DNA from 4 places in the Streptomyces araujoniae genome. Region 4 is predicted to be linked to each of the others. Evidence: riboswitches for the same ligand, from Rfam matches in the RefSeq annotation. Region 4 holds a riboswitch; each other region holds the start of a gene.

Region 1 (7,131 bases), 750 kb from region 4:
GCCACCGCCGTCCGTGAGGCTCTGGAGTCACAGCAGACCCGGGAGAGCACAGCCACCTCAACCGGAACGCCCTCTGTCGCTTAGAAATAGAACGACTCTCGAACATAGGGCCAAGCCTCTGTCTGCCGTCCACCGAAAGACGGCCGATTGCCCGTTTCCTGAGGGCGCAAAACCTGCCGAAGATTGTCGTCCTCACATACTGCCGGGTACAGTCGCGGCCACTGCTTCCCCCTGGGACTCCCTGTCCGGAACCCAGAACAGTCCTGCTGCCGAGGCGAGAGAGAAGTTGGTGAACGACCAGCACCCCCACGCCGGGCCCGTCGGGTACGACACCCGATCCACCGGCAGCTTCGACACCGACCCGCTCTTCGGTACCCCCTACAGCGGTTCCGACACCACTGATTACGCGGCTTCCGGTTACGACACCTCTTACGGCGCCTCCTACGGCGCTCACAACGGCCACGGCGACCACAACGGCCACACCGGCTCGTACGACTCCTCCGCCTGGGACACGGGCGCGCAGCAGACCGTCACGTACGACCCGTACGCCGCCCCGGCACAGGCGGCTCAGACCCAGACAGCCCAGGCGCAGACGGCCGAAGCCCAGTCGGCGTGGCAGCAGCAGACCGCCGACACGGGCGCCTACGACACCACCGGGTTCACCACGGCCGCGTACGGCACGGCCCCCTACGGGACCGGCACGTACGAGAGCGACGAGTACGACACCGGCGCCTACGCCACCGCCACGTACGGCACGGGCACCGCGTACGTCACCGACGGCTCGTACGGGACGGGCGCCCAGGAGACCGGCGCGTACGGCGTCGGCGCGTACGACACGGGCACGTACGACACCGGGACTTACGACACCACAGCCTTCACGACCGGCGGGTACGACGTCGGCGCGTACGACACGGGCGCGTACGACACCGGGGCCTACGGGACGGCGGCCTACGACACCGGCGCCTATGACGCGACCGCCTGGAACTCCGGCGCCACGCCCGAGGACGCCGCGTACGAGCCCGAACAGATGTCGCACCAGCTGTACGAACAGCAGCAGCCGGAGTCCGAGGAGGGCGGCACCTCCGAGATTCCCGTTCTGGATCTCACCCCGGGGACCGATCCCGACGAGCGGCCCGAGCCGGACACCGCCCCGGCCCCTGCCGCTTCCTCGTACGACGACGGCGGAGAGAGCCCCGCCCCGCTCTCCGCGGACCGCACCGTGGTCCACGCCCCGCGCAGCCGGGCCCGCCGCCGCAGCCCCGCCAAGCGCTCCGCGCTCCTGACCGTCGCCGTCCCCTCCGCCTGTGTGATGAGCGTCGCGGGCATCGCGGCCGCCTCCGTCAGCGGGATCAGCGACGAGGAGAAGCCGGAGAAGACCACCTCGCTGGCCGTCGCGGACCCCAGCACGGTGAAGGCGGTCGCCGCGAACAACAAGCTCGACAGCCAGCTGGAGCAGCTCAGCGAGGGCAGCGACGACTTCCGCCAGCGTGCGAGCCGCACCCAGGAGCGCATCGACCTCAAGCAGCGGCAGGCCGAGGAGAAGAAGAAGCGCGAGGAGGAGGCCGCCCGCCGCGAGGCGCTGCGCCCCAAGTTCGTCCTCCCGGTCAAGCAGCACGGACTGAGCGCCTACTACGGCCAGGCGGGCGTCAACTGGATGTCCGTCCACACGGGCATCGACTTCCCCGTCGGCTACGGCTCCCCCGTGATGGCCGCGACCGACGGCACCGTCCGCACGCAGTACAACAGCGCCTACGGCAACATGGCGATCGTGACCATGGCCGACGGCACGGAGACCTGGTACTGCCACCTGAGCAGCACCAAGATCCGCTCGGGACCGGTGAAGGCCGGTGACGTCATCGCGTACGCGGGCAGCTCCGGCAACTCCACCGGTCCGCACCTGCACTTCGAGGTGCGCCCGGGCGGCGGGGCCTCGGTGGACCCGCTGGCGTGGCTGCGCAGCCACGGCGTCGAGCCGACCTGACGGTGACGGGACGCGCGTAAGTGACAGGAGAGGGGCGGGACGGCTGCGATCAGCCGTCCCGCCCCTCTCCCCTTGCGTCGCCCTACAGCTTCTCGACTGGTGCGTACCGCAGGAGCAGCTTCTTCGGGCGCTCGTCGCCGAAGTCCACCGTCGCCTTGGCCTGGTCGCCGGCGCCCTCGACGGCCACCACCGTGCCCAGGCCGAACTGGTCGTGCGTGACCCGGTCCCCCACCGCCAGCGAGACCGTCGGCTTCTCCGTGGAGCGCCGGGTGGCGAAGCCCGAGGGGCCGGAGCGCGAGCGCGAGGAGGAGAGCGAGGACGTGATGCCCGAGGTGGGGCCGGCCGGGGCGGCCATCGGGCCCTTGCGCTTCCAGTCCAGGTGCGTTTCCGGGATCTCCTCCAGGAACCGCGAGGGCGGGTTGTACGAGGGCTGTCCCCAGGCGCTGCGCATGGCGGCCCGGGTCAGATAGAGCCGCTCGCGGGCGCGGGTGATGCCGACATAGGCGAGACGGCGCTCCTCCTCCAGCTCCTTGGTCTGGCCGAGGGCCCGCATGTGCGGGAAGACGCCGTCCTCCAGGCCGGTGAGGAAGACGACCGGGAACTCCAGGCCCTTCGCCGTGTGCAGGGTCATCAGCGTGATGACGCCGGAGCCGTCCTCGTCCTCGTCGGGGATCTGGTCGGAGTCGGCCACCAGCGCGACCTTCTCCAGGAACTCCGCGAGCGTGCCCGCGCCCTCCTCCTCGCCGCGCTCCTGCTCGAATTCGAGGGCGACGGCGGCGAGTTCCTGGAGGTTCTCGATACGGGTCTCGTCCTGCGGGTCCGTGGAGGCCTGGAGCTCGGCCAGATAGCCCGTGCGCTCCAGCACGGCTTCCAGCACGACGGCGGGCCCGGCGCCGGACTCGACGATCGTGCGCAGCTCCTCCATCAGCGTGTTGAACCGCTTGACGGCGTTGGAGGAGCGGGCCGCCATGCCGTACGCCTCGTCGACGCGGCGCAGCGCCTGCGGGAAGGAGATCTTCTCGCGCATCGACAGGGCGTCGATCATGGCCTCGGCGCGGTCCCCGATGCCGCGCTTGGGCACGTTGAGGATGCGGCGGAGCGGGACGGTGTCCTCGGGGTTGGCGAGGACGCGGAGGTAGGCCAGGACGTCCCGGACCTCCTTGCGCTCGTAGAACCGCACGCCGCCGACGACCTTGTAGGGCAGGCCGACCCGGATGAAGATCTCCTCGAAGACACGGGACTGGGCGTTGGTCCGGTAGAAGACGGCGACATCGCCCGCCTTGGCGTCGCCCTTGTCGGTGAGGCGGTCGATCTCGTCGGCGACGAACTGGGCCTCGTCGTGCTCGGTGTCCGCGACGTAGCCGGTGATGCGGGCGCCGGAGCCGGCGTTGGTCCAGAGGTTCTTCGGGCGGCGGCTCTCGTTGCGCTCGATGACGGCGTTGGCGGCGGAGAGGATCGTCTGTGTGGAGCGGTAGTTCTGCTCCAGGAGGATCGTCGTCGCGTCCGGGTAGTCCTCCTCGAACTGGAGGATGTTGCGGATGGTGGCGCCGCGGAAGGCGTAGATCGACTGGTCCGCGTCACCCACCACGCACAGCTCGGCGGGGGCGTCGGACGCCTCCCCGGAGGGGCCGACCAGCTCCCGAACCAGCGTGTACTGGGCGTGGTTGGTGTCCTGGTACTCGTCGACCAGGACGTGGCGGAAGCGGCGGCGGTAGTGCTCGGCCACGTCCGGGAAGGCCTGGAGGAGGTGGACTGTCGTCATGATGATGTCGTCGAAGTCCAGGGCGTTGGCCTCGCGCAGGCGGGCCTGGTAGAGCGTGTACGCCTGGGCGAGGGTCTTCTCGAAGCCGTCCGCCGCCTGTCCGGCGAAGGTCTCCTCGTCGATCAGCTCGTTCTTGAGGTTGGAGACCTTGGCGGTGAAGGACTTCGGCGGATAGCGCTTGGGGTCCAGGTCCAGATCGCGGCAGACCAGGGCCATCAGGCGCTTGGAGTCGGCGGCGTCGTAGATCGAGAACGACGAGGTGAAGCCGAGCTTCTTCGACTCGCGGCGCAGGATGCGGACGCACGCGCTGTGGAAGGTCATCACCCACATGGCGTTGGCGCGCGGGCCCACCAGCTGCTCGACGCGCTCCTTCATCTCGCCCGCGGCCTTGTTGGTGAAGGTGATCGCGAGGATCTGCCCCGGGTGGACCCCGCGCTCGGCCAGCAGGTGGGCGATGCGGTGGGTGAGCACCCGGGTCTTGCCGGAACCGGCCCCGGCGACGATGAGCAGCGGGCAGCCGGCGTGCACGACGGCGGCGCGCTGCTCGGTGTTCAGCCCGTCGAGCAGTGCGGCGGAGTCGATGACCGGGCGCGGGTGACCGTCCCGGTAGTACCCGTCCCGGGGAGGCGGGGGCGCGTCGAAGACGCCCTCGAAGAGTCCCTCCGGCACCGCTTCGGGTGCGTGCTCCTCGGGGGGCGGCGGCGGGCCGTCCTCCGCGGGCTGGAGGCCGGTCAGGAAGTTGTCGTCAAAGAGGCTGCTCATCGCCCTCCGAGTCTAGGGGGCCGCACCGACAACGTTCGGCCGAAGGCCGCAAGCGGCCACCGGCACGGGCGTCCGCCCCGTACGGACGGAGAGCGGACGTCCACGTTCCGTGAAGGAGCAGCCGGTCGGAGGGGGTGCAGGTTCCGGCCGGGGAGAAGGTCACGAAAATGTATCGGGCATATCGCTCATCCTCCTTCCCAGCGGCGGGCCGCGTTGGCTAGCGTGCTCGGTCAGGTGATCCGTAGCTCCCTGAGGCGAACCGCGTCTCACGGTCACCTCTGCCGAATCCGTGCTGCCCTCGCGGCGGTTCGGAACCGGGGACCCACACGCAGAACCGGGGTGAATCGGTCCGTGCCCGCGCAGGCGGACCGTAGGACAGCCTTCCGTTCCGTCCGAACCCGACAGCTAACCCGGTAGGCGGTCCACGGAAGGAGATGCCGGTCTTGGCATCGCATCGCAAGCCGCGTACGAAGGTGCGCACGACCACCCCCGCCGTCGGGTTCACGACGGCCGCGCTCGCCTCCGTGACGCTGCTCTCCACGCAGAACGCGACGGCGGCGCCCGCCGAGCCGAGGCCGGCCATCGAGGACGTGCAGAAGAAGGTCGACGAGCTGTACCGGCAGGCGGGCAGCGCGACCCAGCAGTACAACCGGGCGAAGGCCGCCTCCACCACCCAGCGGGCCAAGGTCGACACGCTGCTCTCCGACGTGGCGAAGCGGACCGAGCGGATCAACGAGGCGCGCCGGGAGCTGGGCGCCTACGCGGCCGCGCAGTACCGCACCGGCGGCATCGCGCCCACCGCGACCTTCTTCCTGGCGGACGACCCGCAGGGGTACTTCGACCAGAGCCGGCTGATGAGCCGGGCGACCGAGCGGCAGCAGAAGGCCGTCGACGACTTCCGCACGCAGCAGGCCGAGGCCTCGAAGAAGCGCGCGGAGGCCGTGAAGAGCCTGGAGAAGCTGACCGAGACGCAGACCGCGCTGCGCACCGGCAAGCAGACCGTGCAGACCAAGCTGGCCGAGGCCCGGGCGCTGCTGTCGCGGCTGACCGCCGAGGAGAAGGCGCGGCTGGCGGAGCTGGAGCGGAAGAAGGAGGCCGAGGCCCGGGAGAAGGCGGAGCGGCTGGCCGCCCGCCAGGCGGCCGAGGCCAAGGAGCGCGAGGCGGCGGAGAAGAAGGCCCGCGAGGAGGCCGCGAAGGAGTCCGCCGAGGCCGGTGGCTCCGGTTCTGGCTCCGGCAGCGGTACGGGGACGGGGACGAGCCCGGGGTCCGGTACGGGTACGGGGGCCGGGACGGGCAGCGGTTACGCGGCCAAGGCCGAGAAGGTGCTGGCCTTCGCCCGCGCCCAGATCGGGAAGCCGTACGTGTGGGGGGCGACGGGCCCGTCCTCGTACGACTGCTCGGGGCTGACCAAGGCGGCCTGGCGGGAGGCGGGGGTCACCCTGCCCCGGACCACCTGGGACCAGGTGAAGGTCGGCACCCGCGTCGCCACGTCGGACCTCCAGCCGGGTGACCTGGTCTTCTTCTACGACGACATCAGCCACGTCGGCATCTACAAGGGCGACGGGATGATGATCCACGCGCCGAAGCCGGGGGCGAACGTGCGCGAGGAGTCGATCTACTACATGCCGATCTACGGCAGCGTGCGCCCGGCGTAGCGCACGTCGGCCGGGGCGGGCCTCACGCCTCCCCGCCCCGGCCTATCGGGCTCCGGGAGCCTCTCGGGCCCCGGGAAGTTCTCAGGCCCCGGGCGCCGGGGACCCCAGGCCCCTCAGGCGCTCCTCAGGAGCCACCCGGGCCCCTTGGGCACCCCCAGATCCCTCAGGTCCCTCAGCCATCCCGGTCGCCCAGGCCCCTCAGTGCCCCTGGCCTCTCAGACCCCTCAGGTCCAGAGCGTGGCGATGAAGATGTTGGCGACCGTCAGTCCGCCGACCGCCGCGAACGCGCCCTTCTCGACCTTCTCCTGGTCCCGCTTGACGTAGACGAGCGCGAGGATGACGACGAGGACCGCCAGCTTGACGCCGATCTTGATGTTGTTGACGGTCTGGTCGTCGGCCTGGTTGAGCCCGACCAGGGCGACGCCGGTGACCAGCATGGTCAGCGCGCCGTGCAGCATGGCCGGAACGAAGCGCGCGGTGCCTGCGCCCATGGCCTTCATCTGGGTCAGGAAGCCGCCCAGCAGGGAGGCGATGCCGATGATGTGCAGGGCGACGAAGACATTGATGAGTACGTCCATGGCTCCGGAGCCTAGCCATGGCCAAATCTTTACCCAGCAGTGAGGCAAGCCTTCCTTGGCGCCTTCGCCGGAACTGTGCGCGGGGCGCCCGAACCTGCCGGAATAGTCAATTCCGGGTCACCGTCCGCAGTCACTCGCCGACTCCGAAGCGTCACATCCGGGCAATAACTGTCATGGCGACCCTTTTCCGTTCACCCGGATTAGCGTCCCTGGCGAGCCCATCGGTACCCCGGCGGGCAGCCGACAGGAAGGATGCCGCCCCCGTGGCCGCGCACCGGAAATCCGCTCACCGGAAACCCAAGCAGCGCCCGTTCACCGGCCCTGCTGCCCGCACCGCCGCCACTCTGGCGCTCGCCGGAGCCGCCACCGCCACCTCGGCCGGCGGAGCCGGGG
Region 2 (7,131 bases), 1.9 Mb from region 4:
GCCGTTCTTCACCTCGATGACCAGCCGCAGGCCGTGCGCCCGGTCGGTGAGGTCCTTGACGTCCGCGATGCCCTGGAGCTTCTTCGCCGAGACCAGGTCCTTGATCTTGGCGATCACCTTCTCCGGGCCGACGGTGAAGGGCAGTTCGGTGACGACGAGGCCCTTGCGGCGGGGTGTCACGTTCTCCACGGTCACGGTGGCACGGATCTTGAACGTGCCGCGGCCCGATGTGTACGCGTCCTTGATCCCGCCCAGGCCGACGATCCGGCCGCCGGTCGGCAGGTCGGGGCCGGGGACGAAACGCATCAGCGTCTCGATGTCGGCGCCCGGGTGCTTGATCAGGTGGCGGGCGGCCGCGATGACCTCGCCCAGGTTGTGCGGGGGCATGTTGGTGGCCATGCCGACCGCGATGCCCGAGACGCCGTTGACCAGGAGGTTGGGGTAGGCGGCGGGCAGGACGACCGGCTCGCGCTCCTGGCCGTCGTAGTTCGACTGGAAGTCGACCGTGTCCTCGTCGATCGCCTCCGTCATCAGGGAGGTGGCGTCGGCCATCCGGCACTCGGTGTACCGCATCGCGGCCGGCGGGTCGTCGTTGCCCAGCGAGCCGAAGTTGCCGTGGCCGTCGACCAGGGGCAGCCGCATCGAGAAGGGCTGGGCCATCCGCACCAGCGCGTCGTAGATCGACGCGTCACCGTGGGGGTGCAGCTTGCCCATGACCTCGCCGACGACGCGCGCGCACTTCACATAGCCGCGGTCCGGGCGCAGCCCCATCTCGTTCATCTGGGACACGATGCGCCGGTGCACCGGCTTCATGCCGTCGCGGGCGTCGGGCAGGGCCCTGGAGTAGATCACCGAGTACGCGTACTCGAGGAAGGAGCCCTGCATTTCGTCGACGACGTCGATGTCGAGGATCTTCTCCTCGAAGTCGTCCGGCGGCGGGGTCTTCGTGCTACGGCGGGCCATCGCGGCTGCGACTCCTTCTCGGATTCACGGATTCTGATCGGACAACCTGGGGTACTGATGCGGACCATTGTGGACCTCCGCACTGACAACGCGGACCTCGACCCGTCCGAAGCCGTGCCGGGCGGCACGGCCCGGGACACCATCGACGGAAACTTCCGCGGAACGGGAACTTCGCCAGGTGCCGGTGCGCTTGCTTAGAGTGGCAGGTCTGGCAGGGAGTACCGGTCAGGAAGTCCAGTATCGCGATCGAAGGGACGTACATGCCCATGGGTCACACGGCCACCGCACAGGCCGGCTCCGGCGGCTTGACAGCGACCGAGCACCGCCTGGCCAACGGCCTGCGTGTGGTGCTCTCCGAGGACCATCTGACCCCGGTCGCCGCGGTCTGCCTCTGGTACGACGTCGGTTCGCGCCACGAGGTCAAGGGACGCACCGGTCTGGCTCACCTCTTCGAGCACCTGATGTTCCAGGGCTCGGGCCAGGTCAAGGGGAACGGTCACTTCGAGCTGGTCCAGGGGGCCGGCGGCTCGCTCAACGGGACGACCAGCTTCGAGCGGACCAACTACTTCGAGACCATGCCCACCCACCAGGTGGAGCTGGCCCTCTGGCTGGAGGCCGACCGCATGGGCTCCCTCCTCGCCGCCCTGGACGAGGAGTCCATGGAGAACCAGCGCGACGTCGTCAAGAACGAACGCCGCCAGCGCTACGACAACGTGCCCTACGGCACCGCGTTCGAGAAGCTCACCGCCCTCGCCTACCCCGAGGGCCACCCGTACCACCACACCCCGATCGGCTCCATGGCCGACCTGGACGCGGCCACCCTGGAGGACGCCCGCGCGTTCTTCCGTACGTACTACGCGCCCAACAACGCGGTGCTGTCGGTCGTCGGCGACATCGACCCCGAGCAGACCCTCGCCTGGATCGAGAAGTACTTCGGCTCCATCCCGTCCCACGACGGCAAGCAGCCCCCGCGCGACGGCACCCTGCCCGAGATCATCGGCGAGCAGCTGCGCGAAGTGGTCCACGAGGAGGTCCCGGCGCGCGCCCTGATGGCCGCCTACCGCCTCCCGCACGACGGCACCCGCGCCGCCGACGCGGCCGACCTGGCGCTCACCGTGCTCGGCGGCGGTGAGTCCTCCCGGCTGCACAACCGCCTGGTCCGCCGCGACCGTACGGCGGTGGCGGCGGGGTTCGGGCTGCTGCGGCTCGCCGGGGCGCCCTCGCTGGGCTGGCTGGACGTGAAGACCTCCGGCGGTGTCGCGGTGGAGACGATCGAGACCGCGGTCGACGAGGAGCTGGCCCGGTTCGCCGCCGAGGGGCCCACCCCGGAGGAAATGGAGCGCGCCCAGGCCCAGTTGGAGCGCGAGTGGCTGGACCGGCTGGGGACGGTCGCGGGCCGCGCCGACGAACTCTGCCGCTACGCGGTGCTGTTCGGTGACCCGCAGCTCGCCCTGACCGCCGTGGGCCGGGTGCTGGACGTCACCGCCGAGGAGGTGCGCCAGGCGGCCGCGGCGGCCCTGCGCCCCGACAACCGGGCGGTGCTCGTCTACGAGCCGGTCGAGCCTGCCGAGGACGGGGACGAGGCCACCGACGCGCCCGAGGGGACGGACAAGTGAGCGACGCCGCCGTGACTGGAGTAGCCATGGAGTACCACCCGCAGCCGACCCCGGGCACCGCCCGGCCGTGGGCCTTCCCCGCCCCCGAGCGCGGCGCCCTGCCCAACGGGCTGACCGTGCTGCGCTGCCACCGCCCCGGCCAGCAGGTCGTGGCCGTGGAGATCTTCCTGGACGCGCCGCTGGACGCCGAGCCCGAGGGCCTGGACGGCGTGGCCACGATCATGTCGCGCGCGCTCTCCGAGGGCACCGACAAGCACAGCGCCGAGGAGTTCGCCGCCGAGCTGGAGCGGTGCGGCGCCACCCTGGACGCCCACGCCGACCACCCCGGCGTCCGGGTCTCCCTGGAGGTCCCGGCCTCCCGGCTGGCCAAGGCGCTCGGCCTGGTCGCGGAGGCCCTGCGCGCCCCGGCCTTCGCCGAGAGCGAGATCGAGCGGCTCGTCGGCAACCGGCTCGACGAGATCCCGCACGAGCAGGCCAACCCGTCCCGGCGCGCCGCCAAGCAGCTCTCCAAGGAGCTGTTCCCGGCCACCGCCCGGATGTCCCGCCCCCGGCTGGGCACCGAGGAGACCGTGCGGCGGATCGACGCGGCCGCCGTGCGCGCCTTCTTCGACGCCCATGTCCGCCCGGCCACCGCGACGGCCGTGATCGTCGGTGACCTGACCGGCATCGACCTGGACGCCCTGCTCGCCGACACCCTCGGCGACTGGTCGGGCGACGCGGGCCAGGCCCGCCCGGTCGCCCCGATCACCGCCGACGACGCCGGTCGCGTCGTCATCGTGGACCGCCCCGGCGCGGTCCAGACCCAGCTGCTGATCGGCCGCATCGGCCCGGACCGCCACGAGAGCGTCTGGCCCGCCCAGGTGCTCGGCTCCTACTGCCTGGGCGGCACCCTCACCTCCCGGCTGGACCGGGTGCTGCGCGAGGAGAAGGGCTACACCTACGGCGTGCGGGCCTTCGCCCAGGTCCTGCGCTCCGCCGGGCCCGACGCGGGCGGTGCGGCGATGCTCGCCATCAGCGGTTCGGTGGACACCGAGTCCACCGGCCCGGCCCTGGACGACCTCTGGAAGGTCCTGCGCACGCTGGCCGCCGAAGGGCTTACCGACGCCGAGCGCGAGACGGCCGTGCAGAACCTGGTGGGCGTCGCCCCGCTCAAGTTCGAGACGGCCGCCTCGGTCGCGAGCACCCTGGCCGACCAGGTCGAGCAGCACCTCCCCGACGACTACCAGGCCCAGCTGTACGCCCGCCTCGCGGAGACGGGCACCGTGGAGGCGACCGCGGCCGTGGTCAACGCCTTCCCGGTGGACCGGCTGGTCACGGTCCTGGTCGGGGACGCGGCGCAGATCGCGGAGCCGGTGAAGGCGCTCGGCATCGGAGAGGTGACCGTCGTCAGCGGCTGACACCGCACCGGCGCGGCAGAAGGAACGAGGGTCCCGGTTCGCCGGGGCCCTCGCTTTTTGCGCGTTAAGTCCCAAATGTGCCTCTTCCTCCAAGAGGGTGACGATCTGCCCTGTGGGATGCGCGACAAACCCCCCTGTCCGTTTGGTGATGCGCAGCCGCCCCGCCTAGCGTCGGCCCGGCTGTCCGCCACCCGTATGCCGCACCCGCGGCGCCGGGCAGCCATCGCCGAGTCCCCGTCAGGCGCGAGCCTGGGGAGCCGGGGACCCACACGCAGTCCCTGGGGTGAATCGGATCCCCGTGCCGCGAACCGGCCCGGGAGTCCGTAGGAGACCTTCCTGCTCCGAACCCGTCAGCTAACCCGGTAGGCGAGAAGGAAGGAAAGGATCCAGCCCCTCCATGGCGTTCACCCGTGCCACCGGGAAGCACCGTGCCCCGAGCCGCCTGACCCGCCGCAGCGCCCATGTCGCCGGCGTCACGGCCCTGGCCACCACCGGCGTCCTCGGCACCCTCGCCTCGCCGGCCACCGCGGCGGACTCCGAGGCCGCCCGGACCGTCGAGACCGGACTCACCCAGGCCATCACCCTCGACGCCACGCTCGCCGAGCGGCTCGACGCCCAGGCCCGCGCCCAGCACCAGCAGGCGGCCGACGCGGCCAGGGCGAAGGCCAAGGCCGCCGCGGAAGCCAAGGCCAAGGCCGAGAAGGCCCGGGCGAAGGCGGAGGCGGAGCGCAAGGCCGAGGCCCGCGCGAAGGAGATCCGCGAGGAGAAGGCCCGGGCCGCCCGCGCCGCCGAGCGCGCCCGCCTCAACGCCTTCCACCTCCCCGTCGCCGGGTCCTACGTCACCACCGGCTACAAGTCGGGCGGCGCCCTCTGGTCCTCCGGCAGCCACTCCGGCGTGGACTTCCGCGCCGCCTCCGGCAGCTCCGTCGTCGCGGTCGGCGCCGGTACGGTCGTCGAGGCCGGCTGGGGCGGGGCGTACGGCAACAACGTGGTGCTCCGGATGGCCGACGGCACGTACACCCAGTACGGCCACCTCTCCTCGATCACCGTCTCCGTCGGCCAGAGCGTCACCTCCGGCCAGCAGGTCGGCCTCTCCGGCTCCACCGGCAACTCCACCGGCCCGCACCTGCACTTCGAGGCCCGGACCACCCCGGAGTACGGCTCGGACATGGACCCGGTCGCCTACCTGCGCTCGCACGGCGTCAACGTCTGACGCGCACGGCACCGACGCCCGGCCCGGGCAAGCGGTCCGGCGAACCGGCCCCACGGTCCGGTCGGGCCCCACGGTCCCGTCCGGCCCCACGGTCCGGTCGGGCCCCACGGTCCCGTCCGGCCCCACGGTCCGGTCGGGCCCCACGGTCCCGTCCGGCCCCACGGTCCGGTCCCGCGCCTTCCGGAATCCGCCAGAAGATATCCCTCGATTCCGACCCGCCATCGGAAATTGCGGCGGATTGCAATAGAGTCACGGAACAGGTGTCGGCCGGCCGCGTCTCGCGGGGATTATGGCGGAGGTTCGGACATGCGCATTCCCGCGCAATCGGTATGCACGGCAATCCGTGACGACATCGTCTCCGGTGTCTACGAACGCGGCAGCCGCCTCACCGAGGAACTGCTGGCGCGGCGGTACGGGGTCTCCCGCGTCCCGGTGCGCGAGGCGCTGCGCACGCTGGAGTCCGAGGGCTTCGTCGTCACCCGCAGGCACGCCGGGGCCTGCGTCGCCGAGCCCACCGAGCAGGAGGCCGCCGACCTGCTGGAGATCCGGATGCTCCTGGAGCCGCTCGGCGCGGCCCGGGCCGCCCAGCGCCGGACGGAGGCCCACCTCAAGGTGCTCCGCGGCCTGGTCCGGCTGGGCCAGGAGCGGGCCCGCCGGGGCGAGGGGGAGGACCTGCGGGCGCTGGGCGGCTGGTTCCACGAGACCCTCGCCCAGGCCTCCGGCAGCCCCGGCCTCATCGCCCTGCTCACCCAGCTCAGGCACAAGACCGCGTGGATGTACGCCGTCGAGCAGCCGGCCCGCCCCGTCGACTCCTGGGCCGAGCACGGTGCCATCGTGGACGCGGTGGCGCGCGGCGACGCGGAGCGGGCGAGGGCGCTGGCCGCCCAGCACGCGGAACGGTCGGCCGCGGCCCACCGGCTCCGCCGCCGCCCGGACCGGCCCGGCCGTCACCCGGCGCCGCGGTCCCGGGTGAGTTCTTCGCAACACGGCGTAAACATTGCGAGTGCCCGCCATTAACAAGGAAGCCGTATACAAAGAGAAGTAATTCCGGGGGCTTTTCCGTGCTGCCCTCGAATAGCCGGTCGCGGGTCGGGCCCGGGTGCGGAATAAAGAAAGAGCCGTGGTCCCCTCAGGGGATCCACGGCTCAGTCCTCCGTACCGTCAGACGGTTTCGGGCAGCTCCTCGAGACCCTCGGCGACCAGCTTCGCCAGACGGTCCAGGGCGGCCTCGGCGTCGTCCGCGTCCGAGGCGAGCACGATCTCCTCGCCGCCCTGGGCGCCCAGGCCCAGCACCGCGAGCATGGAGGCGGCATTGACCGGGTTGCCGTCGGCCTTGGCGATCGTCACGGGGACGCCGGAGGCCGTGGCGGCACGGACGAAGATGGAAGCGGGGCGGGCGTGCAGGCCCTCGGCCCAACCGACGTTTACGCGGCGCTCAGCCATGGTTCTGCCCTTCACATATCAATGGTTGTCTAGACCAGTCTCTCATGCGGTGCGTACTGCTCTGCCCGGCCTCTCCTCCGGCCGGTCCCGTCCGGATCGTCCCCAGACTGCCCCGGTACCGAACCCTCCGCGACCGGGACGCCGGTCGTAGGCTTTGCCCATGGAGCCCACGCCGGAGCAGAGTCCGCATCACGCGTACCCCGACCACTGGGAAGCGGACGTGGTGCTCCGCGACGGGGGCACCGCGCGCATCAGGCCGATCACCACGGACGACGCCGAGCGGCTGGTCAGCTTCTACGAGCAGGTCTCCGACGAGTCGAAGTACTACCGCTTCTTCGCCCCCTACCCCCGCCTTTCCGACCGGGACGTGCACCGCTTCACCCATCACGACTACGTCGACCGGGTGGGGCTGGCCGTCACGATCGGCGGCGAGTTCATCGGAACCGTCCGCTACGACCGCATCAACGAACAGGGCAGGCCCGCCTCCGCCCCCGCCGAC
Region 3 (7,131 bases), 2.8 Mb from region 4:
CGGCCCTGGTCGTCGAGCCCGTCCAGGGCAAGGGAGTGCACGCCGCGCCTCCCGGCTTCCTGCGCGAGGCACAGGAGCTGCTGCACCGGCACAAGGCGCTCCTGATCGCCGACGAGGTGCAGACCGGTCTCGGGCGGACCGGTGACTTCTACGCCTACCAGCACGAGGAAGGGGTCGAGCCCGATCTCGTCTGCGTGGCCAAGGCGCTCTCCGGCGGCTATGTGCCGGTCGGCGCCACGCTCGGCAAGGAGTGGATCTTCCGCAAGGTCTACTCCTCGATGGACCGGGTCCTCGTCCACTCCGCGAGCTTCGGCTCCAACGCCCAGGCCATGGCGGCGGGGCTCGCGGTGCTCTCCGTCATGGAGGACGAGGAGACCGTCGCGGGCGCCCGGCGCACCGGGGACCTGCTGCGCGGGCGGCTGGCGGCCCTGGTGGACCGCTACGAGCTGCTGCACGAGGTGCGGGGGCGCGGGCTGATGATCGGCATCGAGTTCGGCCGCCCGTCCTCGCTGAAGCTCCGCAGCCGCTGGACCATGCTCCAGGCGGCCCGCAAGGGGCTCTTCGCCCAGATGGTCGTGGTGCCGCTGCTCCAGAAGCACCGCATCCTCACCCAGGTCTCCGGCGACCATCTGGAAGTGATCAAGCTGATCCCGCCGCTGATCATCGGGGAGCCGGAGGTGGACCGCTTCGTGACGGCGTTCACCGAGGTGATGGATGACGCCCACAGCGGGGGCGGGCTGATGTGGGACTTCGGCCGGACCTTGGTCAAGCAGGCCGTGGCCAACCGCTGAGGCCGAGGGATTTGCCTCCCGGGCAATTTATTTGCCCGGGAGGAAAGTTCCTGGCCCAATGGAACCATGAACCCTCAGGACGAGGGGGCGGCCGACGAGCTTCCCGGCGTCGCCCCCCGACTGCGCGAACTGCGCCGCGGGCGCGGCCTCACCCTGGAGACCGCCGCCCAGCGGGCCGGACTCTCCCCGGCCCACCTCTCCCGGCTGGAGACCGGCCGCCGCCAGCCCTCGCTGCCGATGCTGCTGGGCCTGGCCCGTATCTACGGTACGACGGTCTCCGAGCTGCTCGGCGAGAAGCCCCCCGAGCGCGACGCGGTCATCCGGGGCGGAGCCTTCGAGGGCGCCGAGGCCGACGGCTGGATGTACCGCCGGGCCGGCAGCCCCGGCCGCGCCATGCAGGCGCTGCGGGTCCGTGTCCCGTACGGCGCCCAGGGCGACCTGGTCCGCGTGCACCCCGGTGAGGAGTGGCTGTACGTCGTCGGCGGACGGCTGCGGGTCGCGCTGGGGGAGACCGTGCACGATCTGGACCCGGGCGACAGCGCCCACTTCGACTCGCTCACCCCGCACCGGATCGCGGCCCTGGACCGCGGCGGGGCGGAGCTGCTCTTCGTCCACTCCCTGCTCCAGAGCCCCGCGGCCGAGCTGTGCCTCGGCAACGCCCTCCACGCGCGCTGACCCCGCGTACCACCGCGGCCCCGCACACCTGCGGACCTCCGCGCTCCGGACCCCCGTACCTCCGGACCCTTCGTACCCACCGGCCGTGAGACCGGCAGAGAGGACCGTCATGTCCGATTCCGAACACTACGACCCGCTGAGTCCCCGGCGGCCTAAGGCCACGAAGGACGCGCAGGAGCGCCGGATGCCGCGCGGTCTGGTGATCCGCCTCATCGCCTACCTGGTGGTCGGCCATGTGATCGCGGCCTTCCTCTACCTGCTCTTCATGGTGGCGGGCGCGGAGTAGCCGCTCAGCCCTGGTCGAGCAGGCGCTCGCGCAGCCGCTCCCGGGTGGCGGCGGAGACGCCCAGTCCCTCCGAGAGATAGCGGTCCGTCGAGCCCCAGGTCTCGTCGATGGCCGTGAACGCCGCCGCGAGGTAGGAGGACTGGGCCCCGAAGAGCGGGTTGAGCAGCTCCATCACCTCGGGGGACATCCCCGTCGCGGACATGTCCGTGCGCTTCACCTTGTACCGGCGGTGCGGGTCGTTGGACTTGAGGTAGTCCGCCTCGATCGCCTCGCGCTCGACGCCGACCGCGAGCAGCGAGACCGCGATCGACAGCCCCGCCCGGTCCTTGCCCGCCGCGCAGTGCATCAGGGCCGGAACGCTGTCCTCCGCCAGGGCGTGGAGGACGCGGCTGTGCTCGGCGGTGCGGTCCACGATGGTCGCGCGGTACATGTGGAGCATCCGCTCGGTGCCCTTGCCGCCGGCCAGGATCGAGCGCAGCTGCTCGATGTTCCCGTCGCGCACCAGCCGCCAGAACTCGGCTCCGTCGGCCGGATCCGAGAGCGGAATGCTGACATTGCGGACACCGGCCAACTCGATGTCGTATCCGTCGAGCTGGTGGTCGGCGGAGTTGCGGAAGTCGAAGACGGTGTGCAGCCCGAGCCCGGAGAGGAAGGCCGCGTCCTCGGCGGTGGCGTGTGCCAGGTGGCCGCTGCGGTAGAGCCGGCCGAAGGCGGTGCGCCGCCCGTCCGTGGTGGGGAGCCCGCCCACGTCGCGGAAGTTGCGGACTCCGTTCAGTGCGGTCTCGGTCGGCGGGACCTGCGGCACCTGCTGCGTCACGGTGGCTCCTGAAGTCTCTGGCGTCGGCGCGGCTCTCCGGCGAGGGCGCTCCTGTGACGATACGACATCGATTCGGCCGAAAATCATGGGCCGGATGACGGAGTGTCAGAAGTGGTGCCGACGGCATGTCCGTATTGGTGCATTTCGCAGAACATGCCCCGCTAATGGGGGAGATGGGATTCCCTAGGTGAGCGGGATCATATCCGTGACGGACCGTGGCGACGGAGCCCGGTCGTTTTCCCGGGATCCGTACGGAAAGCCAAGATCCGTAATCCACGGAGTGTGACGGGAAATCCGGGGCGGAATTGAATCGATGATTCCGGGAGGCAACCGACGGCTTGTTCCCGTCGTCCTGACTCGTTTACGGTCACCGTCAATCCGGACGGACCGCCTAATCCTGCCGCCGCCCGGAATTCGCACCCACCCACTCACGTGTGGCAGGAGCGGGGGAACCAGGTAAGCCGCCGGCCCGGAGCGATCCGGACCGGCTAGGGGTGAAGCCGCCATCCAGCGGCCGGGCATCTCCAGCCCGAACCCGACAGCTCACCTCGCAGGCGCCGGAGAGGAACTTCCCCATGCCCGCACAGGGTAAGCACCGCCGTCCCAAGTCCGGCCCGATCACCCGCGGCGTCCTCGCCGCGGGCACCGGCGGCGCCGTACTCGCCCTCCCGCTGATCGGCGCCACCGGCGCCCACGCAGCGGAGAAGGCCGCCCCGGCCGTCAAGCCCGCCGCCGCCACGGCCGCGGTCGTGCCGGCCGCCGCCCCGCAGGCCGCGCCCGCCAAGGCGAAGGCCGCCCCGAAGACGTACTCCGTCGTCTCCGGCGACTACCTCGCGAAGATCGCCGCCGAGCACCAGCTCAAGGGCGGCTGGCAGAAGCTGTACCAGGACAACCGCTCCACCGTCGGCGAGAACCCCAGCCTGATCTTCCCGGGCATGAAGCTCACCCTCGGCGCCAAGGCCGCCGGCTCCGCCGCGCCCTCCGAGGCCAAGAAGGCCGCCCCGGCGCCCAGGTCCGCCCCGAAGGCCGAGAAGAAGGCCGCCCCCAAGGCCGCGCCGAAGAAGGCCGAGCAGGCGCCCAAGGGCGACACCATCTCGGCCGACGAGTCGGACGCCGCGCAGAAGCGGAGCGGTGCCACCACCCAGACCGGCGCCTCGCAGTCCACCGGCTCCGGCTGGACCGCCCCGCTGGACAGCGCCCAGGTCACCACCCAGTACCGCGCCTCCGGCTCCAGCTGGTCCAGCGGCTACCACACCGGTGCCGACTTCCGCGCCGCCTCCGGCACCCCCGTCCGCGCCATCGGCCCGGGCACCGTGGTCTCGGCAGGCTGGAGCGGTTCGTACGGCAACGAGGTCGTCATCCGCCACGCGGACGGCATGTACTCCCAGTACGCCCACCAGTCCTCGCTGAACGTCTCCACCGGCCAGACCGTCACCGGCGGCCAGCAGATCGGCCTCTCCGGCTCCACCGGCAACTCCACCGGTCCGCACCTCCACTTCGAGGTCCGCACCGGCCCGAGCTACGGCTCGGACGTCGACCCGGTCGCCTACCTGCGCCAGCACGGCGTCTCCCTCTGACCCGAGGGCGGCCCGCACCGGGCGTGAAGTGATCGAGGGCGGTGTGCTGTGGCACACCGCCCTCTACTTATTCCGGCTTTACCCAAATCAGACCGGGTGGTCTATGTCACCACCCGTCAACCCCGTATTACGGTCGCGTAGGTCACATTGAACGGTGCAGGATATGTGCTTGTGGCAGACGATTCGAGAACCCAGCAGCAGAACACCATCGGGTCGTACGCGGCGATCGGGGACAGTTTCACCGAAGGCGTCGGAGACCCCGGCCCCGACGGCACCTTTGTCGGCTGGGCGGACCGGTTCGCGGTTCTCCTCGCCGACCGGCTCCCCGCCCCCGACGCGGCGACGAACCCGGACGAGACCCGGCACGGGAATTTCCGCTACGCCAATCTCGCCGTACGCGGACGCCTCCTCGACCAGATCGTCGAGGAGCAGATCCCCCGCGCCAAGGAGCTGGCCCCCGACCTGGTCAGCTTCTGCGCGGGCGGCAACGACATCATCCGGCCCGGCACCGACCCCGACGACCTGGCCGAGCGGTACGAGAAGGCCGTCGCGGAGCTGACCGAGGCGGTCGGCTCCGTCATGATCACCACCGGCTTCGACACCCGGGGCGTCCCGGTGCTGCGCCATATGCGGGGCAAGATCGCCACGTACAACGTCCACCTCCGGGCCATCGCGGACCGCTACCGCTGCCCGGTGCTCGACCTGTGGTCGCTGCGCTCGGTGCAGGACCGGCGCGCCTGGGACGCCGACCGGCTCCACCTCTCGCCCGAGGGCCACACCCGGGTCGCGCTGCGCGCCGCCCAGGTCCTCGGCCACGACGTCCCGGCCGACCCGGACCAGCCCTGGCCGCCGCAGGCCCAGCGCAGCACCTTCCACGAGGGGCGCGACAACATCCAGTGGGCGCGGGAGTACCTCGTGCCGTGGATCGGGCGGCGGCTGCGCGGCGAGTCGTCCGGCGACCACGTCGAGGCCAAGCGCCCGGACCTGCTGCCGCTGTAGCAGCAGGTGCCCAGGGGCTCGGGTTCTCAGGGATTCAGGGGCTCAGGGTTCAGCAGGGGGAGCGTACGCCGGGTCGGGCCCGGGACCAGGGGTCCGTCCGGCGCCGGGCCCCCGCCCGGCCCGGCCGGTATCCGCTCCAGCACACCGCCCGCGAAGACGTCGTACAGCGGCAGCGTCTCCAGGTGCACATAGCCGATGTGGCAGTCGCAGACGGCGAGCGGACAGGCCCGCGGACCGAGCGCCCGGCGGTAGCTGCCGTCGTACAGATTGCCCAGCTCGGCCTTGACGAAGTGGCAGCGCCGCACGGTCCCCTCGCCGTCCACCGAGATCACGGACTCGCCCGTCCGGCAGGGCAGCCCGGCCGACCGGTGCGGATGCCTGCTGTACGGGAAGAGCGGGTCCAGCTCCGTCCACCGCGCCGCCTCCTCGTCCGTGTACGTCCGCCCCTCGGCGGCGTTCACCCAGAGGTAGACCTCCGGGGGCAGCGCCGCCCGCAGCCGCCGGGCCTCCTCCAGATGGGCCTCGAACCCCACCACGCCCACACTGAACCGGATGCCCCGGGCCGACAGCTCACGGCACTTGCCGAGGAACCGCTCGTACGGCGTCTGCCCCGGGTGGTACGTGCACCAGAGCGCGATCCGCTCCGGATCGGCGTCCGCGAGCCAGGCCGTGCGGCCGCTCAGATTGGTCTGGATGGCGACCCGGCCGATGTGCGGGAGATGCGACAGCTCGGTCAGCGCCCGCCGGTACCAGGACCGGACCAGTCCCTCGCCCCACGGGGTGAACAGCACCGACAGCCGGTCGTCGGTCTGCGCCGCCGCCCACCCCGTGAACCGCTCCAGCGCCTCCCGGTCGGAGGTCAACTGCGCCCGGCTGTCCCGCCGTTTGGCGAACGGGCAGTACGGACAGTCGTAGTCGCACGAGGCCAGCGGGCCCCGGTAGAGGATGGTCAGGTCCACGGCCCGCTCACTTCCGCTCGTACGCGGCCATCGCCGCCCGCACCCCGGGCGAGAACAGCACGGGCCCCAGCGCGTCGGAGTGGGCCAGGCCCGACGCGGAGAGCCGCAGCAGCCCCTCCGGCGCCCCCTCGTCCAGCCAGCCCCGGGCCGCGAACCCCGCCAGCTCGGCGGGGAAGTCCGCCCACGGGTCCGTACCGAACCGCGCGCGGTAGTCGGCCACGGGGAGACCGGCCGCCTGGAGGACGGACTGGAGGAGGTGGCGCCTGCGGGCCTCCTCCTCGTCGACGTACCGCCCGACCTCGGCCCGGGAGAAGTCCTGGGTGGCGGTGAAGGAGTCGATGATGGAGCGGATCTCCCGCATGTCGACCGCGTAGTCGAAGGAGTAGTGCAGGGCGGAGGTGTAGGAACGGGCCCCGCAGCCCAGGCCGATCATGCCGTCGGTCTGGCAGGCGTAGTCCTCGGGACCCTCCTGGGGGGCGTCGGCCCGGCGGAACATCCGCATCGACACTTGCTCGTAGCCGTGCGCCAGCAGATGGTCGCGGCCCACCGCGTAGAGCCGCAGCCGCTGCTCGTCCCAGGCCGCCTGCTCCAGGGCCTCAGCCTCCGGGCCGCTCACGCCCGCGCCCAGCCGGTGGAGGCCGGTCAGCGGGCGGACGTACAGCGGGTAGAGGTACAGCTCCTCCGGCCGCCAGGCCAGCGCGGCGTCCAGCGAGGTGAGCCAGGTGCGCTCGGTCTGGCCGTCGATGCCGTAGATCAGGTCGATGTTCAGCAGGGGTATCCGGGCGTCCCGGATCCGGCCGAGGGCAGCCTCCACATCGGCCCGGCGCTGCGGGCGGACGGCCGCCTTCGCCTCGGCGTCCACGAAGCTCTGCACCCCGATGCTGATCCGGGTCGTGCCCCGGTCGGCCAGCACCGCCAGCCGGTCGGCGGTCGCGGTGGACGGCGAGGTCTCCACCGAGAGCGGCACCGCCCGCAGGTCGGCGCCCATCCGCTTCTCCGCGATGTCGCAGAGCCGCTCCAGCTCGCC
Region 4 (7,131 bases):
GGCTCGCACCACGAGCGCCGGATCCGCAGCTTCCAGCCGCGCCGCAGCCGGGTCACCACCGGCCAGCAGGAGGCCCTGGAGCGGCTCTGGCCCACGTGGGGCCTGGACATCGACGGCAAACGCGTCCTCGATCTGGAGCAGCTCTTCGGCGGCCTGCCGGTCGTCCTGGAGATCGGGTTCGGGATGGGAGAGGCCACCGCGCAGATGGCCGCCGACGACCCGGGCACCGGCATCCTCGCCGTCGACGTCCACACCCCCGGCCAGGGCAACCTGCTGGGCCTCGCGGACAGAGCCGGCTCGACCAACGTCCGGGTGGCCAACGGCGACGCGGTGATCCTGCTCCGCGAGATGCTGGCCCCCGAGTCGCTCGACGGCCTGCGGGTCTACTTCCCCGACCCGTGGCCCAAGGCCCGCCACCACAAGCGGCGGCTGATCCAGCCCGAGTTCCTGGACCTGGTGGCCCCGGTGCTCAAGCCCGGCGCGATCGTGCACTGCGCGACCGACTGGGAGCCGTACGCGGAGCAGATGCTGGAGGTGCTGACCGCGCACCCCCGCTTCGGGAACACGGCGGCCGACGGCGGTTACGCGCCCCGCCCGGCGTTCCGCCCGCTCACCCGCTTCGAGGGCCAGGGCCTGGACAAGGGCCACGTCGTCCACGATCTGCTCTTCGCCCGCGTCTGACCCCCGCCCACCACACACGCGCACGCTCCGGCGCACCGCCGGGCAGACCGCAACCGCACAGACCGCCGTCGGGCAGACCGCAACCGCACAGACCGCCGTCCGGCAGACCTCCGCCGGACGGACCGTCACCCGGCGGGCCACCTCCCGGCCCGTCGGCGGACCAGCGTGGCCGAACAGCGAACCGTCCTGGCCGGATGCACGGTCGCCGGGTGTCAGTGGTCCTCGTTAGGGTCGAGGGGTGTCCGACGGTTCCGTGCAGTACCAGCAGCGGCAGCCGGCGGTCCCGGTCCTCCACGACGAGCAGCGGCTCGACGAGGTGCTGGGCGCCGTGCCGGAGCGCGGCCGGTGGAAGTACCGGCCGCGCCGCGTCGGCATGGTGTGGCGCAGCAAGGTGTTCCGCGCCGGGGCCGTGATCGTGGCGCTGGCGCTCTGCTGGCTGGTGATCCTGGCCCTCGTGCGCGAGGAGACCGGCCCGGAGGGGTTCCTCGTCGGCCTCGGCCTGGCGGTGCTCCCGGTGCCGCTGCTGATGGCCGCCTTCCGCTGGCTGGACCGGGTCGAACCGGCCCCCTGGCGCAATCTGCTCTTCTCCTTCGCCTGGGGAGCGTGCGCGGCCGCGCTCATCTCGATCATCGCCAACTCGTTCGCGGTGCGCTGGATAGCCACCGCCACCGCCGACCCGTCGAGCGCCGACGCGTGGGGGGCGACGGTGATCGCCCCGGTGGTGGAGGAGAGCGCCAAGGCCGTCTCCGTACTGCTGATCTTCATCTTCCGGAGGCGGGAGTTCCGGGGCGTGGTCGACGGGATCGTGGTCGCCGGCTTCACCGGTACGGGCTTCGCCTTCACCGAGAACATCCTCTATCTGGGCAACGCCTTCGGTGAGGACCAGCAACTGGGCAGTTCGGGCCTGGCGTCGATGACGGCGGGGACGTTCTTCGTACGGATCGTGCTGTCGCCGTTCGCGCACCCGCTGTTCACGGTCCTCACCGGCCTCGGCTTCGGCTTCGCGGTCATCAGCGCCCGCCACCACCGGCTCCGCCGGATCGCCCTGCCGCTGCTCGGCCTGCTCGCCGCGATGGGCCTGCACGCCCTGTGGAACGGTTCGGCGGTCTTCGGCGGGCTCGGCTTCTACGCGGTGTACGCGGTCGTGATGGTCCCGCTCTTCGGGCTGCTGACCTGGCTGGCGGTCTGGTGGCGCCGCCGCGAGCTGCGGACGCTCGCCGCCGAACTGCCCGCGTACGCCGCGGCCGGCTGGCTCACGCCGGCCGAGCCGCTGGCGCTCTCCTCGATGCGGACCCGGGGCATGGCCCGCGACCTGGCCCGCCACTGGCACGGCAGGCAGGACCGCTCCCGGGGCCGGGCGGCGGCCCGCGCGGTCGCCGAGTACGAGTCGTTCGCGACGACCCTCGCCGGGCTGCGCCGCCGCGCCCGCCATGACGCGGTGGGCCCGGACTTCGCCGCCCGGGAGCGGGAGCTGCTGCACCACCTCTGGCAGCGCCGGGACATCGCGTCCCCGGCCCTCACCCACGCGGCCCGCGTGACGGGCAGCGCCCCGCGCCCGTACCCGTACCGGCAGCCGATGCCGTACGGACAAGGACAGGGCTACGGCACCGGGCAGCCGCATCCGTACGGAAGCGGCCAGGGGTACGGGTACGGCTACGCCCCCGCCCAGCACCAGAACCCCGGCCACGGAACCCCCCACGGCCAGGCCCCCGGCCACGGAACCCCCACCTATGGCTATGGCTACGGCCAAGCCCCCCGGACAGACCGGCAGCCCTGACGTCGGGGGGTGAGCGTCAGGGCTGCCGGGGTTTCGAGGGGCGGGTGGTACGCGAACGACGTACCGGGATCTCAGACGTTGAGGCCCTTGCTGTTCAGCCAGGCGATCGGGTCCATGGCCGAGCCGCCGGCGGTGCGGACCTCCAGGTGGAGGTGGACGCCGGTCACGTTGCCGGTGGCGCCCATGCGGCCGATGGTGTCGCCGGTGCTGACCTTCTGGCCGACCGAGACGTCGATCGAGGACTGGTGGGCGTACCAGAGCTCGGTGCCGTCCTCCAGCTGGAGGACCGTGCGGTAGCCGTACGAACCGGACCAGCCGGCCGACGTGATCGTGCCGCTGTGCACGGCCTTGAGCGGCGAACCGGCCGCTCCGGCGAAGTCGGTGCCGGTGTGCTGGCCGGAGGACCACATGGCGCCGGACTGGCCGTAGGTCGAGGTGATCGTGTACCCGGAGGCGGGCAGGGTGTAGCTGGCGCGGAGCTTGGCGAGGCGCTCCTCCTCGGCCTTCTTCGCCGCCGCCTCCTCCGCCGCCTTCTTCTCGGCGGCGGCCTTGGCCTTCGCCTTGGCTTCCGCCTCGTCCTGCTGCTTCTTGGCCTCCGCGGCGGCCTTCTCGGCCGCGGCCTTCTCCTCGGCGGCCTTGGCCTCGGCGTCGGCGGCGGCCTGCTGCTGCTCGGCCTGCTGGAGGATCCGGGCACGCAGGGCCTCGCCCGCGTCGGTGGTGCCCTGCTCGGCCTCGGCGGTCGTGATGCCCGCGGAGGTGAGGGGGGCGGCCGCGGCGACCGGGGCGGCCTCGGCCTTGTCGGACATGAAGGCCCCGACGCCGGGAAGGGACTTGGCGTCGGGGAGGTTGTCCGCGATGGAATCGGGAAGGGAGATGGAGACGGGCGGCTTGGACTGGGCGGTGGCCATGCCACCCGCACCGACGGCCGCTATGACGCCGACCCCGAGGACGGTGGAGCTACGGGCGAGCCCCCGCTGCTTGGCCACGCGGTGCTTGCCGCGCACGGGACGGACGGACTCCGCGGTGGGGTTCCACTCCTCCCAGGTCCGCTCCGGACCGCCGAAGGCGTCGGCGCTCAGGGATGACGGGGCCTCAGGGGCAGGCTGGTTGGACGCCACGTGGGCGCACTCCTTTCCTTCCTTCTCGCCTACCGGGTTAGCTGACGGGTTCGGAGCAGGAAGGTCTCCTACGGGCCCCTCTGCCTCACAGTGGAGACACAGGCGTCCGATTCACCCCATGTAGGTGGTTCCCCGGTTCCCTTGCGGGATTCGGCGCTCGCGCACGGCGCCGTCCTGACGACGGCTGGGACGACCGCGCTGCGTTATCGAACGTTAATAGACAGGTGGGCCCGATTCCAAGCTGTTCCTGTTGATCATTAACGGCTACGACAGGGATTTACCCACAACAAACACCGCCAACCGGACAACATGACATCCCCTCACCCACACCTCTTTTTCTGACGGTATGTCAAACGTTATGCGGAGCGGCGCCCTTCAACTACGCACCGTGTCATCGCCCCGGCCCACGATCTTCACCGTCGTCCGCCGCGGCGGCTGCCCCTCCGCGGGACGGCTCACCGCGAGCAGCGCCATGTCGTCCGTCGACCGGCCGCCGGTGTGCAGCCGTACGTCGTCGGTGAGCGCCGAGAGCAGCTCCTCGGGGCCGGGGAAGATCCGGCCGCGGAGCCGGGCCTCGGGGTCGTAGAAGACGCCGTTCGCGTCCCGGGCCTCGGAGAGGCCGTCCGTGAAGGCGAGCAGCGTCGAACCGGGAGGCATCTCCCACTCGTCGGACCGGTCGGGCCACACCCCCAGGTCCATCCCCAGCGGCAACGCGGGCACGCTCGGCGCGAGAACCTCCAGGGCCCCGTCGGCGTGCAGCAGGATCGGCTCGGGGTGCCCGCGGTTGACGAGGCGCAGCGCGGCCGAACCGGGCGGGATCTCGGCCAGTACGGCGGTGATGAACCCCTCCATGGCGTCCAGCCCGTACCGCCGCGTCCCCTCCCGCGCGAGCGCCCGCTCCAGCCGCTGGGCCACGCCCTCCAGCGACCGCTCCTGCTCGGCGGCCTCCCGGAACGCGCCGATGATGACCGCCACCGCCTCCACGGCGTCCAGCCCCTTGCCGCGTACGTCCCCGACGACCAGACGCACGCCGTAGGGGGTGTCCGCCACCGCGAACAGGTCCCCGCCGACGAACTCGTCCGCCTGCGCCGCCTCGTACCGCGCGGCCACCTGGAGCCCGCCGATCCGCTCCGCCGGGGTCGGCAGCACGGCCCGCATGGCGGTCTCCGCGATGACCCGCGCCGAGGCCAGCTGCTCGTTGCTGCGGCGGACCACCCCGTTGATCACGAGGGCCAGGACGGCGGCGGTGAGGACAGTGATCATCTCGATGACCGGGACGACCTGGGTGGAGGTCCCGTCGGAGATCCGCATCGCGATGACGGAGAGGACCGAGGCCACCCCCGTACGGATGGTGCTGGCGAGCGAGAAGAAGGGCGCGGCGATCAGCGGCGCGGCCACGAACAGGGGGACGGCGGTGAAGTTGGCCGGGGCCAGCGAGTCGAAGAGGAGCCCGCCGCCAATCAGCAGCACCGGCAGCAGCCGGACGAACCGCCGGGTCCCGGCGGTCCGGGCCACCACCGGCTTCCCCCGCCCCGTGGAGCCGGGCGTGGCACGCCCGGGGATGCCGAGGCTCCCCCTCACGAGCCCGCGCCCCTTCTCCGCCATCCCCACCACCTGTGCACTCCTGCCCGGTCCGGCCACGGCTGCGGACGGTACCGCGCCCCGTCCAGGCTTCCCGGAGCCGCGCCGTGCGGCGACTCCTCATCGGCCAAATAGGGGGAAGCGGCCCCTTGCGCGGGCGGCCCCCGCCGGTCAGTCGGAGAGCCGGTGTTCCGCGTGGATCGTCAGCGCATCCCGTACGAAGGCGGCGGTGCCGTCTCCGTAGCGATCGTAGTTCTTTCCGAAGCGGGGATCGGCGGCGTACATCTCACCGAGCCCGATGACGTACGAACGGGTGAGCCCGGGACCCGTCTCCCCGGAGGCCAGCCACGCACAGTGCCGCCGGGCGACCTCCTGGGCCTGCTCGCCGCCCGGCCCGGCGCCGGCCTCCCGGGCCCGCGCCCAGTCGCGGGCGATGGCCTCGTGCTCGTCCAGGAAGGCCCGCTTCCCCTCCTCCCCCAGCGAGCGCCACCACCGGTCGCCCTCCTCGTACGCCGCACGCCCCCAGCGCTCGGTCACCTCCCGCTCGTGCGCGGTGTGGTCGAAGCCGTCGAACACTTCCTCGGCCATGAGTTCCACTCCCTCCTCCGTCTTGTGGAGAGTGGTCCGCACCGAGGCGATCTGCCGCCCGATGCGCGCCTGCTCCTGTTCGAGCAACCGCAGATGCGCCCTCAGCGCCGCCCCCGTGTCCCGCTGCCCTTCGAGTACGTCCTTGATGGCGGGCAGCGACAGCCCCAGCTCCCGCAGCAGCAGGATGCGCTGCAGCCGGACGAGGGCGTCCTGGTCGTAGTAGCGGTAGCCGTTGCTCCCGACCCGGCTCGGCGCGAGGAGACCGAGGTCCCCGTAGTGCCGGAGCGTGCGGCTCGTGGTGCCGGCCCTTCTGGCGATTTCCTGGATGGACCACTCCATGCCGGAAACGCTAGATCTTTACGCAACGTCAAGGTCAACCGGACAGCTCAGGTTCCGGAAACGACTCAGGCCCGGTACGCGATCAGTGATCTGCGTACCGGGCCTGGATCTTCAGTAGCGGGGACAGGATTTGAACCTGCGACCTCTGGGTTATGAGCCCAGCGAGCTACCGAGCTGCTCCACCCCGCGTCGGTGAACACAACTCTACGCCATCGGAGAGGGTGCTCCGACCACTTTTCCGTCGGGGCCCGCCGCTCAGCTGCGGCGGGCCCCGACGGGAAGGCTCTAGAGAGCCGCCGCCCCGGTGGGTGCGGGCGCGGGAGTGCGGTCGGTGAGCGGCAGGATCGCGGGCTCCGCGGCCTCGTTGAGGAAGACCCGCCGCACGACCCGCTCCGCGGCGTTTCCGTCGTCGAACTGGCAGAAGCGTTCCCGGAAGGCGGCGCGCAGGCCGGCGGCCTCCTGGCTCTGCCAGCGGCCGCTGCGGAAGGTGTCGATCAGCGCGTCCTCGGTGGTCGCCACGGCCCCCGGGGTGTCGCCGGGGCGGCCGGAGACGAGGTCGAAGGTGACACCGCGGCTCTGGGAGTAGACCTGCCAGTCGTCCGCGAAGACCACGATGGGCCGGTCCAGGTTGGCGTAGTCGAACGTGATCGACGAATAGTCGGCGATCAGCGCGTCCGAGGCCAGGCACAGGTCCTCGACCACCGGGTAGCCGGACACGTCGATGATGGCGCCCTGCTCCGCGAGGCGCTGCAGCCGGGGGTTCTGCGTGTAGAAGTAGTGCGAGCGGACCAGCAGGACGAAGTCGTCACCCAGCTCGGTGGCCACCCGGGCCAGGTCCAGGGTCGGGGTCCAGCCCTTCTGGTAGTCGCGGTGGGTCGGCGCGTACAGCACGGCGGTCTTGCCCGGAGCGATGCCGAGGTCGGCACGGATCCTGGCGACGTCCTCGGCGCCGGCCCGGTAGTAGACGTCGTTGCGCGGGTATCCCACGTCCAGCGACTCGAAGGCGGCCGGGTAGACCCGCTCCCAGTGCTCGGTGGAGTGCTCGTT

The links. A riboswitch is a leader RNA that binds a small molecule or an ion and turns the genes downstream of it on or off. The one in region 4 is predicted to bind cyclic di-AMP.
Region 1: another riboswitch for cyclic di-AMP. It lies ahead of ACQ9ZG_RS21285 (C40 family peptidase); the one in region 4 lies ahead of ACQ9ZG_RS17785 (M23 family metallopeptidase).
Region 2: another riboswitch for cyclic di-AMP. It lies ahead of ACQ9ZG_RS26350 (M23 family metallopeptidase); the one in region 4 lies ahead of ACQ9ZG_RS17785 (M23 family metallopeptidase).
Region 3: another riboswitch for cyclic di-AMP. It lies ahead of ACQ9ZG_RS29825 (LysM peptidoglycan-binding domain-containing M23 family metallopeptidase); the one in region 4 lies ahead of ACQ9ZG_RS17785 (M23 family metallopeptidase).

Annotation. Positions count from the first base shown of each region.
Region 1 covers NZ_CP194070.1:4,924,832-4,931,962, reverse strand. The annotation lists gene ACQ9ZG_RS21300 (lipase family alpha/beta hydrolase) at 1-84, shown strand, start outside; gene ACQ9ZG_RS21295 (M23 family metallopeptidase) at 290-1,981, shown strand; gene pcrA (DNA helicase PcrA) at 2,064-4,505, opposite strand; cyclic di-AMP (ydaO/yuaA leader) riboswitch at 4,775-4,941, shown strand; gene ACQ9ZG_RS21285 (C40 family peptidase) at 4,940-6,160, shown strand; gene ACQ9ZG_RS21280 (hypothetical protein) at 6,385-6,738, opposite strand; gene ACQ9ZG_RS21275 (C40 family peptidase) at 7,002-7,131, shown strand, end outside.
Region 2 covers NZ_CP194070.1:6,102,898-6,110,028, forward strand. The annotation lists gene ACQ9ZG_RS26335 (DNA gyrase/topoisomerase IV subunit A) at 1-963, opposite strand, end outside; gene ACQ9ZG_RS26340 (M16 family metallopeptidase) at 1,224-2,579, shown strand; gene ACQ9ZG_RS26345 (M16 family metallopeptidase) at 2,606-3,976, shown strand; cyclic di-AMP (ydaO/yuaA leader) riboswitch at 4,191-4,359, shown strand; gene ACQ9ZG_RS26350 (M23 family metallopeptidase) at 4,374-5,189, shown strand; gene ACQ9ZG_RS26355 (GntR family transcriptional regulator) at 5,496-6,206, shown strand; gene ACQ9ZG_RS26360 (HPr family phosphocarrier protein) at 6,351-6,632, opposite strand; gene ACQ9ZG_RS26365 (bifunctional acetate--CoA ligase family protein/GNAT family N-acetyltransferase) at 6,793-7,131, shown strand, end outside.
Region 3 covers NZ_CP194070.1:6,996,229-7,003,359, forward strand. The annotation lists gene ACQ9ZG_RS29805 (aspartate aminotransferase family protein) at 1-791, shown strand, start outside; gene ACQ9ZG_RS29810 (helix-turn-helix domain-containing protein) at 858-1,466, shown strand; gene ACQ9ZG_RS29815 (DUF6126 family protein) at 1,576-1,752, shown strand; gene ACQ9ZG_RS29820 (tyrosine-protein phosphatase) at 1,757-2,569, opposite strand; cyclic di-AMP (ydaO/yuaA leader) riboswitch at 2,981-3,141, shown strand; gene ACQ9ZG_RS29825 (LysM peptidoglycan-binding domain-containing M23 family metallopeptidase) at 3,145-4,146, shown strand; gene ACQ9ZG_RS29830 (SGNH/GDSL hydrolase family protein) at 4,318-5,145, shown strand; gene ACQ9ZG_RS29835 (STM4011 family radical SAM protein) at 5,172-6,104, opposite strand; gene ACQ9ZG_RS29840 (STM4012 family radical SAM protein) at 6,112-7,131, opposite strand, start outside.
Region 4 covers NZ_CP194070.1:4,172,474-4,179,604, reverse strand. The annotation lists gene trmB (tRNA (guanosine(46)-N7)-methyltransferase TrmB) at 1-681, shown strand, start outside; gene ACQ9ZG_RS17790 (PrsW family intramembrane metalloprotease) at 920-2,458, shown strand; gene ACQ9ZG_RS17785 (M23 family metallopeptidase) at 2,530-3,576, opposite strand; cyclic di-AMP (ydaO/yuaA leader) riboswitch at 3,588-3,742, opposite strand; gene ACQ9ZG_RS17780 (PP2C family protein-serine/threonine phosphatase) at 3,952-5,181, opposite strand; gene ACQ9ZG_RS17775 (MerR family transcriptional regulator) at 5,329-6,084, opposite strand; tRNA gene ACQ9ZG_RS17770 (tRNA-Met) at 6,200-6,273, opposite strand; gene ACQ9ZG_RS17765 (bifunctional glycosyltransferase/CDP-glycerol:glycerophosphate glycerophosphotransferase) at 6,370-7,131, opposite strand, start outside.